2 linked regions of the Variovorax paradoxus EPS genome follow. The protein of the gene in region 1 interacts with the protein of each later gene in a pairwise test. Links are inferred from orthologs where the notes say so. Each region holds a gene or a part of one and is shown in the gene's direction. Other genes may lie near its edges.

The links. The genes of interacting proteins can lie anywhere in the genome.
Region 2: the proteins of grpE (region 1) and VARPA_RS29775 interact in binary tests that used the Escherichia coli proteins (3 or more experiments, as listed by UniProt). The link is inferred for Variovorax paradoxus EPS from one-to-one orthologs.

The regions. Positions count from the first base shown.
Region 1 is NC_014931.1:2,075,941-2,080,072, reverse strand. The notes cover bases 1,282-4,132. They hold grpE (nucleotide exchange factor GrpE), read left to right. Parts: upstream 1,282-2,349; coding sequence 2,350-2,916; downstream 2,917-4,132. Other genes in these bases: dnaK (molecular chaperone DnaK), read left to right, coding at 3,038-4,132; VARPA_RS09460 (FKBP-type peptidyl-prolyl cis-trans isomerase), read left to right, coding at 1,845-2,195; VARPA_RS09465 (winged helix-turn-helix transcriptional regulator), read left to right, coding at 1,353-1,766. Outside these bases: VARPA_RS09475 (Bug family tripartite tricarboxylate transporter substrate binding protein), read left to right, coding at 1-209; asd (archaetidylserine decarboxylase), read left to right, coding at 322-1,173. UniProt on the Escherichia coli protein: Participates actively in the response to hyperosmotic and heat shock by preventing the aggregation of stress-denatured proteins, in association with DnaK and GrpE. It is the nucleotide exchange factor for DnaK and may function as a thermosensor.
Region 2 is NC_014931.1:6,485,822-6,489,961, reverse strand. Bases 425-3,283 are described here. They hold VARPA_RS29775 (Nramp family divalent metal transporter), read left to right. Parts: upstream 425-1,119; coding sequence 1,120-2,448; downstream 2,449-3,283. Other genes in these bases: VARPA_RS29765 (M4 family metallopeptidase), read right to left, coding at 2,784-3,283; VARPA_RS29770 (protealysin inhibitor emfourin), read right to left, coding at 2,452-2,787; VARPA_RS29780 (putative quinol monooxygenase), read right to left, coding at 685-993; VARPA_RS29785 (hypothetical protein), read right to left, coding at 425-592. In the rest of the region: more of VARPA_RS29785, read right to left, coding at 1-424; more of VARPA_RS29765, read right to left, coding at 3,284-3,851; VARPA_RS29760 (LysR family transcriptional regulator), read right to left, coding at 3,938-4,140. UniProt on the Escherichia coli protein: H(+)-stimulated, divalent metal cation uptake system. Involved in manganese and iron uptake. Can also transport cadmium, cobalt, zinc and to a lesser extent nickel and copper. Involved in response to reactive oxygen.

The DNA.
Region 1 (4,132 bases):
TCGTGCCCGCCGGTACGCCGGCACCGGTCGTCGAGCGGCTGCACACGGAGATCCGCAAGATCCTCGCAACGCCCGAAATGCAGGACAAGCTCAAGGGCTTCGGCATGGAGCCAGCGGATCTCTCGACGGCGCAGATCGCGGCGTTCCAGAAGGCCGAGGTCGAGAAATGGGCCGGGGTGATCAAGGCTGCCGGCATCAAGGCGGAGTAAGTAGTTCGCCGCCGGCCGGCACCCACGCACAACCGAGGGAAGTTTCCTACGCTTCTTGGGGAGGGCGCTTTATAGAATGCCCCTCCGATCCGCATTCGAGGCTTCCCACAACGTGTCCGACCGCTCCGCAGTTCTGCCCCAATACCTGTTCCCCAAGCAGGCCCTGACCAATTTCGCCGGCTGGGTCGCGGGGAAGGAACGCGGTGCCGTCACGACGTGGATCATTCGCCGCTTCGTCGCCAAGTACGGTGTCGACATGGGCGAGGCGCTCGAGTCCGACATCGAGCACTACAAAAGCTTTAACCAGTTCTTCACGCGCGCGCTCAAGCCCGGCATGCGCCCGCTCGCGCAGGCCGACCTCGTCAGCCCCGTGGACGGCGCCATCAGCCAGTTCGGCGCGATCGAGGGCGACCAGATCTTCCAGGCCAAGGGCCACAACTACACGACCACCGCGCTGGTCGGCGGCGACGCCGCGCTGGCCGCGAAGTTCGCGCACGGCAGCTTCGCCACGCTCTATCTGAGCCCCAAGGACTACCACCGCATCCACATGCCGTGCGACGGGCGGCTCGTGCGCATGATCCACGTGCCCGGCGACCTGTTCTCGGTGAACCCGACCACCGCGCGCGGCGTGCCCGGCCTCTTTGCGCGCAACGAGCGCGTGGTGTGCGTCTTCGAATCGGCGCGCGGCCCCTTCGTGCTGGTGCTCGTGGGCGCCACCATCGTCGGCAGCATGGCCACCGTGTGGCACGGCGTGGTGAATCCGCCGCGCGTGGGCGAGTTGCGCGAGTGGCATTACAACGACCAGCAGATCGACATCAAGAAGGGCGACGAGATGGGCCGTTTCTTGCTCGGCTCCACCGTCGTCATGCTGTTCCCGGCGCCTGCATTGGCGTTCAACCCCGACTGGTCGCCCACCCGCGCGATCCGCTTGGGCGAAGCCATGGCCGACTACACGAATTTGTGAGGCTTTGTCTCACAGCCCGCATGCAGCATGCCCTTACAGCTATAAAACTAGTAGCATCCACATCGTTTGCGCTATAGTCGCCGGCCAGCGGGACGGTCCATAACCAATCACAAACAAGAGCGCGCGGCATCGGCCAGCCCCAGGCCAGCGGCCCGCCCAGCTTCGAGGAGATGATGTCGATGAGTACCAAGGAAAACGCAGCCGTCAGCCAGTTGCTCGCATTGCTCGAAGCCCGCTATGCGCTGCGTGTGCTCTGGGCCCTGCGCGACGGCCATGCCCAGACCTTTCGCCTGCTGCAGGACAGCGTGGGCGGCATCACTCCCAACACCCTGAACACCCGCATCAAGGAACTGCGCGAGGCCGGCATCGTGAGCCACGGCAGCGACGGTTATTGCCTCACCTTGAGCGGGCAGGACCTGCTCAAGCGGCTGTCCGACCTGCAGGCCTTTGCCGGCAAATGGCAGTTGGGGCAGCTCAAGAAGGCGGCCGCACCGGCTGCTCCCGCGGCCACTGCGCCAGCCGCTCCCGTTGCGCCTCCGGCCTCCTCGCCGCCTCCCCCGCCCCCCGCACCGCCCGCAGACACGACGAACTGAAGAGGCCGTCAGCCGGCATCGGTAAACTCCGCGCCTTCGATCCAATTCACCATTCATCGACGCAAGGAGCGTTTTCCCATGCCTACCACTCCCTCCGGCCTCCAGTACGAAGACACCGAAGTCGGCACCGGCGCCGAAGCCAAGGCTGGCCAGCACGTGCATGTGCACTACACCGGCTGGCTCTACAACGACGGCGTGCAAGGCGCCAAGTTCGATTCGAGCCGCGACCGCAACGACCCCTTCGCGTTCTCGCTGGGCGCAGGCCAGGTCATCAAGGGCTGGGACGAAGGCGTCGCCGGCATGAAGATCGGCGGCAAGCGCACGCTGATCATTCCCGCATCGCTGGGCTATGGCGCCCGCGGCGCCGGTGGCGTGATCCCCCCGAACGCCACGCTGAAGTTCGACGTCGAACTGCTCGACGCGCACTGATCGCTCACTGCCCACGTTGGCGAACAGGCCCGATTTCGGGCCTTTTTCATGCCTCCACGGCCCCTTTTTCCGCATTTTTTCGCTTGAAATGCCTCTGGCCAGCCCCAAGTGGCTGGCTATCGTTTGTTTTCCGGCGCACGCCGTTCTTTGAAAAATGTCTGACCCGCAACAATCCGCACAGAATTCACAAATGCTGCAAGGCGAGCCCAGTCCCGAAGAACTGGAGGCCGCGCAGGCCGCCAATGAAGCCGACGCTTTGGCCGCGGCGCAAGGCGAGCTGGCTGCGCTGCAAGCCAAGAACGCCGAATTGGCCGATCAATACCTGCGCGCCCAGGCCGACGTTCAAAACGCCCGCCGCCGCGCCGACGACGAAATCACCAAGGCCCGCAAATTCGCGGTCGAGGCCTTTGCCGAAAGCCTGCTCCCGGTCACCGACAGCCTGGAAGCCGGCCTCGCCATCAAGGACGCCACCCCCGAGCAGATCCGCGAAGGCGCCGAAGCCACGCTGCGCCAGTTGAAGAGCGCGCTCGAACGCAACAAGGTGATCGAAGTGGCGCCCGCCGCAGGCACCAGGTTCGATCCGCATCAGCACCAGGCCATCTCGGTGGTGCCCGCTCCCGAGCAGGAACCCAACACCGTGGTGAGCGTGCTCCAGAAGGGCTACACCATCAACGAGCGCGTGCTGCGCCCGGCGCTGGTCACGGTCAGCGCGCCGAAGTAAGTCGTCCGCACATCCGCACACACGATTCCCACAGGAAATCCCCGCTCCATCCCCTTGAATCGAGCCGGGTTATCCACAAGTTCATAACAACATTTTTTTCAGGCTTTCAGGAGTAAAGAACATGGCAAAGATCATCGGCATCGACCTCGGCACCACCAACTCGTGCGTGTCGATCATGGAAGGCAACACCACGCGTGTGATCGAGAACTCGGAAGGTGCCCGCACCACGCCGTCGATCGTCGCGTACCAGGAAGACGGTGAAGTGCTGGTCGGTGCCTCGGCCAAGCGCCAGGCGGTCACCAACCCCAAGAACACGCTGTACGCGATCAAGCGTTTGATCGGCCGCAAGTTCGAGGAAAAGGAAGTGCAGAAGGACATCGACCTGATGCCCTACACCATCGCCAAGGCCGACAACGGCGACGCATGGGTCGAAGTGCGCGGCAAGAAGATGGCGCCGCAGCAGGTCAGCGCCGACATCCTGCGCAAGATGAAGAAGACCGCCGAAGACTATCTCGGCGAAACCATCACCGAAGCCGTGATCACGGTGCCGGCGTACTTCAACGACGCACAGCGCCAAGCCACCAAGGATGCCGGCCGCATCGCGGGCCTGGACGTCAAGCGCATCATCAACGAGCCCACCGCTGCGGCCCTGGCCTTCGGCCTGGACAAGCAGGACAAGGCCGATCGCAAGATCGCCGTGTATGACCTGGGCGGCGGCACCTTCGACGTGTCGATCATCGAAATTGCAGACGTGGACGGCGAGAAGCAGTTCGAAGTGCTGTCGACCAATGGCGACACCTTCCTCGGCGGTGAAGACTTCGACCAGCGCATCATCGACTACATCATTGCCGAGTTCAAAAAGGAACAGGGCGTCGACCTGAGCAAGGACGTGCTGGCACTGCAGCGCCTGAAGGAAGCTGCTGAAAAGGCCAAGATCGAACTGTCGAACAGCGCGCAGACCGATATCAACCTGCCCTACATCACGGCCGATGCCTCGGGTCCGAAGCACCTGAACATCAAGCTCACCCGCGCCAAGCTGGAGAGCCTGGTCGACGAACTGGTCGAGCGCACCATCGCGCCCTGCCGCCTGGCCATCAAGGATGCCGGCATCAGCGTGAGCGACATCAACGACGTGATCCTGGTCGGCGGCATGACCCGCATGCCCAAGGTGCAGGAAAAGGTGAAGGCCTTCTTCGGCAAGGAACCGCGCAAGGAC
Region 2 (4,140 bases), 4.4 Mb from region 1 along the record:
CGGCAATGGCCGCAACGAATTGCGGATCGGCGTACACCTGCCGAAGCAGCGCACGAACCAGCCTTGGATAGGCCGCTTGCCCCGCGGGCACGGCCACGATGTTCGCGTAGCTCGAATCGAAGGCGATCTCGCCGCGGTAGGTCTTGCGCAGCTTCTGCGCCGCATCGCGCGTGACGGTGACCTCCACGTCCATGCGGCCGGTGCCATTGATCACGCCGAGGTCGAGTTCGTTGACGACGATGCGCGCCGCGATGCGGGTCGGCGCCTTCGGGTCATAGACCGCGATCTCGCTCAGGTCGCGCATCAGCGCGTCTTCGAGGTACTGCGCGAAGGTGCCGCTGGGCGACACCAGCTTGGCGCGGCGCAGGCTCAGGGTGTTGATCTTGTCGTTGGGGTCGGTGGGCTGCACCTTGGCGACCGCCACCTTGCCGGGGTTGTTGGCCTCGAGGCGGTCGAGCGCCTCGTAGTCGGCGGCGTAAGGCGGCGCGCCGAGCTGTGCGCAACCGGCCGCAAGCAGCACTGCGGCCAGCGCACCGAGCCTTGCGGCGAAAGCGTGCAAGTGCAAACCATGCGGTCTGAAGAAGATCGCCATGTCTTGAGTCTCCTCGTCCGAGATGTCTTCTGCTCCCGGTCGCGAAGGTAGCACGCCCCGCGCCGCGCGCGAAGGCTGCTAAGGGAAGAACCTCAGACCGGTTCGAGCACGTGGATCAGCTTGCTCTCGACCAGCTCCCTGGTCTTCTCGCCATGCGCTTTCATGTGCGGCGCGACAGCGTGGGCCTGCAGGTGCGCGAGCGTTTCCCACTTCTCGATCACCACGAAGGTGTCGGGGCCGAAGCTCGCCTTCGAGGTGGGAACGCCTTGCGCATCGATCGTTGCGCCGTACTCGATGCAGCCCTCTTCGGCCAGCACGGCCGCGCGGTTTTCGGCAAAGGCTTCGAGCAGCTTGGCGCGTTGGCCGGGCTTGGCGGTGAGGACAGCAACTACGTGAATCATTGGAATGAACTCCGGGGTGATGTGAAGGGGTGACGTTGATTGGATGGCGAGCGTCGAATCTAAAAGATCCGGCGCCGCGGCGCAGGTCTCGCACGAGACCCGGTGCCCCACCCTATCATCGCGCGCATGTTCTTTCCGCTCCCCCGCACGGCCACCGCGCCCTTCTGCCCGTCCGAGGTCAAGGGCAGCGTGGCGGTTCCGCAAGATCTGCCCTTCGGCAAGAAACTGCTGCGCTACGCGGGCCCGGGCCTGCTGGTCTCTGTGGGCTACATGGACCCAGGCAACTGGGCGACCGATATCGAGGCGGGCTCGCGCTTCGGCTACGGCCTGCTCTTCGTGGTGCTGCTCGCGAGCCTCGCGGCGATGTTGCTGCAGACGCTGTGCGTGCGCCTCGGGCTGGTCGCGCAGAAGGATCTGGCGCGCGCCTGCCGCGAACATTATTCGCCGCGCGTGAACCGCTTCCTGTGGCTCGGCGCCGAGCTGGCCATCGTCGCTTGCGATCTCGCCGAGGTGCTGGGCAGCGCGCTCGCGTTGCACCTGCTGTTCGGCGTGTCGATTCCGGTGGGCATTGCGATCACGGCCTTCGACACGCTGCTCGTGCTCGGCCTGCAGGGCGCGGGCTTCCGGCGCGTGGAAGCCATCGTGCTCGGGCTGGTCGGCACCATCGCGGGCTGCTTCATCGTCGAGCTCGCGATGTCGCAGCCCAACTGGTTCGGCGTGGCGATGGGCTTTGCGCCCAGCTTCGAGCGGCTGCAGCAGCCCGGTGCGCTGTACCTCGCCATCGGCGTGGTCGGCGCCACCGTGATGCCGCACAACCTGTACCTGCACTCGTCCATCGTGCAGACGCGGCTCATCGCCGACACCGATGCGGCGCGCCGCGAGGCGGTGCGCTTCTGCACGCTCGATGCGGTGGTGTCGCTGTCGCTCGCGCTGCTGGTCAACGCGGCCATCATGGTGCTCGCGGCCAGCGCCTTTCACGCGACCGGCCACCAGGAGGTGACGGAGATCGACGATGCCTACCGGCTCATCGAGCCCATCGTCGGCAGTGCGTTCGCGGCCACGCTGTTCGGCATTGCGCTGCTGGCTTCGGGCCAGAGTTCGACCTTCACCGGCACCATCGCGGGCCAGATCATCATGGAAGGTTTTCTTGACCTGAAGATCCCCTGCTGGCAGCGCCGCCTGCTCACGCGCGCGCTCGCGTTGGGGCCGGCGTTCCTCGGCGTCTGGTGGTTCGGCGATGGCGGCGTCGGCAAGATGCTCGTGCTGAGCCAGGTGGTGCTGAGCTTCCAGTTGCCCTTTGCGATGTGGCCGTTGATTCGCTTCACGAGCAGCCGCGAGATGATGGGCGGCTTTGCCAACGGCACTGTGGTGAAGCTCCTGGCCTGGGGCCTGTTCGGCGTGATCAGCGCGGCGAATGTGTGGCTGATCGGCTCCGTGATCCTCGGCAAAGGATGAAGGTCAGCGGCGCTTGCCCGCGTCCTTCCAAAGATGCACCAGCGCCGCGGGCGCCTCGGTCTCGGGCACGTCGAAACTGACCGAGTTCGCGGTGGCCGTGTTCTCCATCACCACTTCCACGCGGTAGACGCGCTGGTCGCCGCCCGGCGACGTGGCGCTGCTTTCCTCGGCATGCGGCACGGCGCTTTGCAGCGCGTCGTCGATCTGCTGGCGCAACTCTTCGGTGCAGTCGCCCAGTTGAAAGCTGCGCGGACGCGCAAGGCCCGGCATGTAGGCGATACCGCCCTCGCGCGTCACGCGCACGATGGTGGCTTCATTGAGCGGCGGCAGCTGGATCATGATGCGGTGACTCCCACGGTGTTCCATGCGGCGATGACCGCCTTGTGCGCCGCGCTGCCGGCACTGAAGCGCTTGGCGGCGGCGCTCCCGGTCAGTTCGGCGAAGGCGGCGAAATCCGCATCCTGCTTCAACCGGCGGTCGCACACGGTGTCGTACCAGATGCGCCCGGCCGTCTCCCATGCCGGACCGTCGATGGCGGTTGCGGCCAGGTAGAAGGCGCGGTTCGGAATGCCGGAATTGATGTGCACGCCGCCATTGTCCTGCCGCGTGACGACGATGTCCTTCATGTGCGCGGGCTGCGGGTCCTTGCCGAGCACCGGGTCGTCGTAGGCGGTGCCGGGCTCGGCCATCGAGCGCAGCGCGCGCGCCTTCACCGTCTCCTTGAAGAGCCCCGCGCCCACCAGCCAGTCGGCCTGCTGCGCGGTCTGCTGGAGCACGTGCTGCTTCACGAGTGCGCCGAACACGTCGCAGATCGATTCGTTGAGCGCGCCCGACTGGCCTTGGTAGACCAGCGCGGACTCGTGGTCGATCACGCCGTGCGTGAGCTCGTGGCCGATGATGTCCACCGCGATGGTGAAGCGGTTGAACACCTCGCCATCGCCGTCGCCGAACACCATCTGCGTGCCATTCCAGAAAGCGTTGTCGTAGTCGTTGCCGTAGTGCACGCTGCCCGTGAGCGACATGCCCGCGCCGTCGATGGAGTTGCGCTCGTAGATGTCGTGGTACAGGCGCCATGTGGCACCGAGCGCGTCGTAGGCCTCGTCGACCGCGAGGTCCTTGCTCGCGGCCTGGCCTTCGGTGCGGATCAGCTTGCCGGGCAGTTGCGTGGTGTTGCCCGCGTCATGGATCTTGCGTTCGGGCGAGCCGCGCTTCGCGTAGGGCGGCGAGGGCGCCGACGAGATCTGGGGCGCGAGAAATTCGCGCAGTCCGCGATGCTCGCGGTCGATCATCAGCGTGTTGGCCGCGCGCGCACTGACGGGCGCATCGGCATGCGCCGCGAGCCGGTCCAGCAGGTACGGCGGTACGAAGCTGGGTGGCAGGATCGGTGGCGGGCGAAGCGGCATGAGCGGTTCTCCGGTGAGCTGTCAGCGATGAAAAATACGGTAGCAGAAAGCCGTTGATCCGTGTCGCTGCAGTCCCTCTGCAGGTGTCACCGGATGCTGCCGTTTTCGAGCGCGGTTGCGATGAAGTCAACGAAAGCTCTCACGCGCGCCGAGAGCTGATGACGTTGGGGGTACACCGCGTAGATGTCGGCATCGGGCGTGCGGTAGTTGGCCAGCACCTGCACCAGCCGCCCGCTGCGCAGATACCGCGCGATGTCCCACTCCGCGCGCATCAGGATGCCGTGGCCGT